2 regions of the Paenibacillus sp. FSL E2-0190 genome follow, and region 2 is predicted to be linked to the other one. Evidence: a T-box and tRNA genes for the amino acid it is inferred to sense, from the RefSeq annotation. Region 2 holds a T-box; the other holds one or more tRNA genes.
The links. The T-box of region 2 lies ahead of trpS (tryptophan--tRNA ligase). A T-box ahead of a tRNA ligase gene usually reads a tRNA of that ligase, here a tRNA-Trp.
Positions count from the first base shown of each region.

Region 1 (3,478 bases), 200 kb from region 2:
CCCGGTGCTGGAAGGTTAAGGGGAGTGGTTAGGGGTAACCCGAAGCTATGAACCGAAGCCCCAGTAAACGGCGGCCGTAACTATAACGGTCCTAAGGTAGCGAAATTCCTTGTCAGGTAAATTCTGACCCGCACGAATGGCGTAACGACTTGGGCGCTGTCTCAACGAGAGATCCGGTGAAATTTTAATACCTGTGAAGATGCAGGTTACCCGCGACAAGACGGAAAGACCCCATGGAGCTTTACTGCAGCTTGATATTGAATTTGGGTACGATCTGTACAGGATAGGTGGGAGCCGTAGAAATCGGAGCGCAAGCTTCGGTGGAGGCGCCGTTGGGATACCACCCTGATCGTATCTAGGTTCTAACCTAGTACCCTTATCGGGTACGGGGACCGTGTCAGGCGGGCAGTTTGACTGGGGCGGTCGCCTCCTAAAGAGTAACGGAGGCGTTCCAAGGTTCCCTCAGAATGGTTGGAAATCATTCGCAGAGTGCAAAGGCATAAGGGAGCTTGACTGCGAGACCTACAAGTCGAGCAGGGACGAAAGTCGGACTTAGTGATCCGGTGGTACCGCATGGAAGGGCCATCGCTCAACGGATAAAAGCTACCCTGGGGATAACAGGCTTATCTCCCCCAAGAGTCCACATCGACGGGGAGGTTTGGCACCTCGATGTCGGCTCATCGCATCCTGGGGCTGAAGTAGGTCCCAAGGGTTGGGCTGTTCGCCCATTAAAGCGGTACGCGAGCTGGGTTCAGAACGTCGTGAGACAGTTCGGTCCCTATCTGTCGTGGGCGCAGGAAATTTGAGAGGAGCTGTCCTTAGTACGAGAGGACCGGGATGGACGTACCGCTGGTGCACCAGTTGTTCCGCCAGGAGCATGGCTGGGTAGCTACGTACGGACGGGATAAGCGCTGAAAGCATCTAAGCGTGAAGCCCCCCTCAAGATGAGATTTCCCAATTAGTAAGACCCCTTGAAGACGACGAGGTAGATAGGTTGGAGGTGGAAGTGCAGTAATGCATGGAGCTGACCAATACTAATCGGTCGAGGGCTTATCCTATACGTAGAATGCAGATTCGTTTCGGATTCAGTTTTCAGGCATCAAGCCTGGTATGAATATTCCCTGATAGCTCAGTTGGTAGAGCACTCGACTGTTAATCGAGTTGTCACAGGTTCGAGTCCTGTTCGGGGAGCCATATGGAGAGGTGTCCGAGTTTGGCCGAAGGAGCACGATTGGAAATCGTGTAGGCGCCACAAGCGTCTCGAGGGTTCGAATCCCTCTCTCTCCGCCACAAATTTTTAATTAGTATGGCCCGTTGGTCAAGGGGTTAAGACACCTCCCTTTCACGGAGGTAACATGGGTTCGAATCCCATACGGGTCACCAAATTTTCACTTGATTTATCCTAGTGGACTTTGGTACAATAACAATTGTTGTTTATGGAGGCTTAGCTCAGCTGGGAGAGCATCTGCCTTACAAGCAGAGGGTCGGGGGTTCGATCCCCTCAGCCTCCACCATAACACTTTCTTACTGACGCGGGGTGGAGCAGCCCGGTAGCTCGTCGGGCTCATAACCCGAAGGCCGCAGGTTCAAATCCTGCCCCCGCAACCAATTAACTTAAGCAATTATATCTTTTGGAACCGTGGTGTAGTTGGCCTAACATGCCTGCCTGTCACGCAGGAGATCGCGGGTTCGAATCCCGTCGGTTCCGCCATTTTCATCATGGCTCGGTAGCTCAGTCGGTAGAGCAGAGGACTGAAAATCCTCGTGTCGGCGGTTCGATTCCGTCCCGAGCCACCATTTATCATCACAAAAGAATGAGTGCCATGCCGGTGTAGCTCAATTGGTAGAGCAACTGACTTGTAATCAGTAGGTTGGGGGTTCAAGTCCTCTCGCCGGCACCATCCTTGGAGGATTAGCGAAGTGGCCAAACGCATCAGACTGTAAATCTGCTCACGTGAGTGTTCGGTGGTTCGAATCCATCATCCTCCACCAGTTTTTAGGGGCATAGTTTAAAGGTAGAACAACGGTCTCCAAAACCGTTGGTGTGGGTTCAATTCCTGCTGCCCCTGCCAAGTTCTTTCTAAAGTTTAATATGGCGGCCGTGGCGAAGGGGTTAACGCACCGGATTGTGGTTCCGGCATTCGTGGGTTCGAGACCCATCGGCCGCCCCATTTACTTTAAAATGAATAATGGCAACAATATCAACTTAATATGGCGACTGTGGCGAAGGGGTTAACGCACCGGATTGTGGTTCCGGCATTCGTGGGTTCGAGACCCATCAGTCGCCCCATTTTACTTTAAAATGTTATTGGGGATTAGCCAAGCGGTAAGGCAACGGACTTTGACTCCGTCACTCATAGGTTCGAATCCTATATCCCCAGCCATTTTATGCGGACGTGGCTCAGCGGTAGAGCATCGCCTTGCCAAGGCGAGGGTCGCGGGTTCGATTCCCGTCGTCCGCTCCAAGTTTTCATGGCGCCATAGCCAAGTGGTAAGGCAAAGCTCTGCAAAAGCTTTATCCCCAGTTCAAATCTGGGTGGCGCCTCCATTTAGTTCATATGTGCCGGCGTGGCGGAATGGCAGACGCGCTCGACTCAAAATCGAGTGGGAAACCGTGGAGGTTCGAGTCCTCTCGCCGGTATCTTAAAAAGGTTTGTAAGAATGCTTTTATAAGCAATCTTACAAACCTTTTTCTTTATGTCCTTGGGTTTACAGCAGTAAGCCGTTGAATAGAGAGTTTCTCTATTTCAACGGCTTTTTTTAATCTGATTAGTGATTAACCTGATTGATTATTAATGCGGAATGCTCGCGGGGTAAGACCTATTTCTCGTTTGAACATATTGCAGAATTGGGCATCGTTCACAAAACCTGCAGCAGCAGATACTTCAGAGATTTGCATCTGAGTATGACGTAATAGAGATTTTGCATAATCCAGGCGTTTTAACAGCAAATACCGCAGGGGTGAAGACCCGAAACGTTCTTTAAATAGATGGCGAAAACGATCGTAACTATATCCGGACATTTCTGATAGTGTTTCGACGGACAATTTATGGCGATAATGCTCATTCATATAATTAAGGACATATTGTACTCGATCTTCTGTTGGGGATTGATATCCAGAGGCACTAAGAAGCCTCATAAGATGGACGGTAATCTCGCTCATTTGTAGGTTTAGAAGCTCAGAGAATCCGTCTTGCTTGCGTGTAAACTCTGCTTTCATTCGCAGCAGGATTTGAAGAACGGTCTGATCTTTATCATCTTCATATACGCCGAGCAGATTACTCATATTGGGGTGTTCTGAGTGGAAGCCTACAAATAATACATTTGCATCCTCACGGTGGTGCTCGTCATGTTTATGATTGGGTGGCACAAGCGCGAAAGAAGAGGAGCGAAAATGGTAACTTCGTGGGCCAACATTGGTTGTCCCTACCCCCTGTAAATAATAGACTAGTTCGTAGCATTCATGCTGGTGTGGAGG
Region 1 is NZ_CP150306.1:6,118,663-6,122,140, reverse strand. It holds rRNA gene NST25_RS26865 (23S ribosomal RNA) at 1-1,058, shown strand, start outside; tRNA gene NST25_RS26860 (tRNA-Asn) at 1,119-1,194, shown strand; tRNA gene NST25_RS26855 (tRNA-Ser) at 1,198-1,290, shown strand; tRNA gene NST25_RS26850 (tRNA-Glu) at 1,309-1,383, shown strand; tRNA gene NST25_RS26845 (tRNA-Val) at 1,439-1,514, shown strand; tRNA gene NST25_RS26840 (tRNA-Met) at 1,532-1,608, shown strand; tRNA gene NST25_RS26835 (tRNA-Asp) at 1,634-1,711, shown strand; tRNA gene NST25_RS26830 (tRNA-Phe) at 1,722-1,797, shown strand; tRNA gene NST25_RS26825 (tRNA-Thr) at 1,826-1,901, shown strand; tRNA gene NST25_RS26820 (tRNA-Tyr) at 1,907-1,992, shown strand; tRNA gene NST25_RS26815 (tRNA-Trp) at 1,999-2,072, shown strand; tRNA gene NST25_RS26810 (tRNA-His) at 2,096-2,171, shown strand; tRNA gene NST25_RS26805 (tRNA-His) at 2,215-2,290, shown strand; tRNA gene NST25_RS26800 (tRNA-Gln) at 2,310-2,384, shown strand; tRNA gene NST25_RS26795 (tRNA-Gly) at 2,391-2,465, shown strand; tRNA gene NST25_RS26790 (tRNA-Cys) at 2,475-2,548, shown strand; tRNA gene NST25_RS26785 (tRNA-Leu) at 2,563-2,641, shown strand; gene NST25_RS26780 (AraC family transcriptional regulator) at 2,777-3,478, opposite strand, start outside.
Region 1: it encodes a tRNA-Trp, which carries the amino acid that the T-box ahead of trpS (tryptophan--tRNA ligase) is inferred to sense. The anticodon was not compared.

Region 2 (3,478 bases):
CGATTTTAGGCTCACAAGCTCCTGATGCCGATACCGCATTAAGACTAAAGGACAATGCAATATATATTCGTAATCACCGGGGAATCACACACTCCTTGCCTTTTCTAATTTTGTGGCCCGCTCTGATTGCCCTAGTCTTAGGGCCTCTGTTTGGATTTACTGATTTGGCAGCTTTAAGCCATGTTGCACTCTGGGGTTTCATAGGCGTAGGCGTGCACGTCTTCTCTGATCTGTTTAACACCTATGGAACCCAGGCCGCCCGTCCATTTACTGAGAAATGGATTGCCTGGAATATCATCCACATTTTCGATCCATTTATTTTTGGCAGCCATATCGCAGCTATTCTACTCTGGATCACTGGGATTGTGCCGCCCAAACCTTTATTTATTACGCTTTATGCCTGTACCATTCTTTATTATATTTGGAGAACGGTTGTTCATGCCCGCCTTACACGAAACATCAAGCTTAAAGATATACACCATAATGCTGGTGAACGTTATATTGTAATCCCTACAATTTCACTTAAACGCTGGAACGTAGTTAAAGTGAAAAAAGACGGCAGCTATGACGTTGGACAGCTACTGAACAACCGCCTGGAATGGTTCAAACATGCGGTCTGCTCGAATCATCCCGCTGTGGAAATATCCAAGTCGCATCCAGATATTCAGTCCTTTCTATATTTCACCTCTTATGCGGTTGCCGAAGTGGAGGAGCTTCCTTCAGGATATATGGTGCGTTGGGGAGACGTTCGTTATTTACACCGCAAACAATACCCTTTTGTGGCTGTATTAGTTATGGATAACCAATATAAACCTTTAAATACTTATGTAGGCTGGCTTAGCAGTGATAAGCTCGACAAACGATTCTCCATCGACCCTGGTTCTTTACGATGAAACTGTAGACTTACTGAGAGATCTATTCTATAATCACAAAAAATCCCGGAGTATTTTATAATACTCCGGGATTCATTTTAGCAGACACGGAAAGGAAGGCTCTTAATGGGTAAAGGACTCTCACTTTGGTTCGCTTGTTCTTCTATTCTTATTCTCACTGCCGCTTCAATCGCGATCAGCTATAGCTTCTGGCTGGCACTTCTGCTTGGTTTTCTTTGCGTAATGAATATTGGCTGGGGATTTATCCTCAAAGCCAGAATTAGACGCAAACAGGAAAGCTTAAGCTCTGACTAAGATTAACGAGCTGGCAGAAAGCCCATCCGCTCTTTTACGCCATTCAACGTCTCAGCTGCAACAATACGTGCGCGTTCAGCACCTTCGGCAAGAATATCAGTGATCGCACCTGAACTGCGAATTTCATGATATCTTTGTTGCAAAGGCTCAAGTGTGGATACAACCACTTCCCCAAGATCCTTCTTAAAGCCACCATACATTTGTCCCTCATAACGATCGGCAATTTGCTGAAGGGACATTCCAGAACATTCCGAGTAAATACTCATCAAGTTACTGATCTCTGGCTTGTTAGCCGGATCAAAGATCACTTCACGTCCAGAATCAGTCGTTGCGCGGCTGATTTTTTTACGGATCACATCCGGCGAATCCAACAGGGCAATATAGCTGCCTGCATTCGGGCTGCTCTTGCTCATTTTTTTAGTGCCATCATCCAGAGACATAATGCGTGCGCCCACTTCAGGGATATACGGTTCAGGAATCGTAAAGAATTCGCCAAAACGGTTATTGAATCGGCCAGCTAAATCACGGGTCAACTCCAAGTGCTGCTTCTGATCTTCACCTACTGGCACAAGATCCGCATTATAAACAAGAATATCTGCTGCCATTAAAGAAGGATATACGAATAGGCCCGCGCCAACCGAATCCTTACCTGATGATTTATCTTTGAACTGTGTCATACGCTCAAGCTCGCCCATTGCCGTTAGCGTAGTCATGATCCAGCCCAATTCCGCATGCTGAGGCACATGAGACTGCATATATACATTCGAACGCACAGGATCAATTCCTGCCGCGATAAAGAGTGCAGCTACAGCTTCAGACTGCTCACGCAATGCCGCAGGATCTTGAGCAACGGTGATCGCATGCATATCGACAACCATAAAGAAACATTGATGATCGTCTTGCAGCTTCACAAAATTTTTCAGCGCTCCGATATAGTTACCCAAAGTTAGAGAACCGCTCGGTTGTATGCCTGACATTACTTTTTTCAACATAATATAGACCTCCGTTAGATGTGATTTCCAATTTCCGAGAACGCAAAAAAAGCCTCATCCGCAAGGGACGTGAGACCGTGGTGCCACCCTTATTCGCTGCTTAACCTTTGTATAGTCAAAAGGAAACAGCCTTAGTCTTCCGTTAACGGGGAAGATCCGGCCGGTCTACTAGGGCATCTTGCTCCCGTTCAAGCGCGGCGCTCAGGGGTCCATTCATCAGGAGTGTCCTACCGGTTCGCATCAACCACCGGCTTTCTGAAGGTGCATTTCCTGTCTACTTGTCCCCGTCATCACATTCTCATCATAATTTAATGCCTTCATCATAGAACCATAAAGAGAAGTTGTCAAATCACTTAACCACTTCCGCATAAATCTGTTATGATAAGGTTATCCATGTTCTATTCGATTACAGTTACGATAAAGGAGCATATCTCATGAAACAGGTGACCAAAGGGCAGTGGGGCGGTTATGATACTTATATTTTGCACAGCCGCGAACTGGAAGTCACGCTTTTGCCGCGACTAGGAAACAACGTGATTTCATTGTTTGATGTAAAGGAACAGCGGGAAATTCTGCGGCGGCCTGATGAAAGCGATCAAGCTTTCTTTATGCAAAAACCTTACCATTTTGGCATCCCGCTCTTAATTCCACCCGGAAGAATTCGTAAAGGAAAATTTCAATTCGAGGGTACAAGTTATCAATTTGACCAGAATACCGCAGGTGACAATCATATCCATGGCCTACACCGGACTCAATCCTGGTGTGTCAGCGATATTGAAGAAGACGAGGACGGTTGTGCAGTCACTACTGAATTCCTAACTGAAGATGATCCGCACTGGATGGAGCAATTTCCCATTCCACTCAAATTCGAAATGACATTCAGGCTTCAGGATGCCCGGCTCAGCCAGACTTTAAAGGTTACAAATCTCGGCGATCATCGTATTCCCTTTGGGATCGGCTATCACACCTGGTTTATGATCGATGGAGAACCTGAACGCTGGAATCTCAAGCTGCCCGTAAACAGCATTTATGAACTAAACGATGAATTGCTCCCTAGCGGCAATCTAATTCCACTTGGTGATCTAGATTCTCTAAATTCTGGAATCAACCTCCAGGGAACTAATTTTGATACTGCTCTACGTATTGGTGACAAGCAGCCCGTAGAAGCCTTGCTATTACGCGATGATGGTTATGGTCTTCGTTATACAGCTGACGAGAATCATTTCCGCCACTGGGTCCTGTATACCAAAGGACCAGCCGACCAATTTCTGTGCATCGAACCTTACACCTGGCTCCCGG
Region 2 is NZ_CP150306.1:5,918,377-5,921,854, forward strand. It holds gene NST25_RS25980 (metal-dependent hydrolase) at 1-893, shown strand, start outside; gene NST25_RS25985 (hypothetical protein) at 999-1,187, shown strand; gene trpS (tryptophan--tRNA ligase) at 1,190-2,176, opposite strand; T-box leader at 2,240-2,479, opposite strand; gene NST25_RS25995 (aldose 1-epimerase) at 2,614-3,478, shown strand, end outside.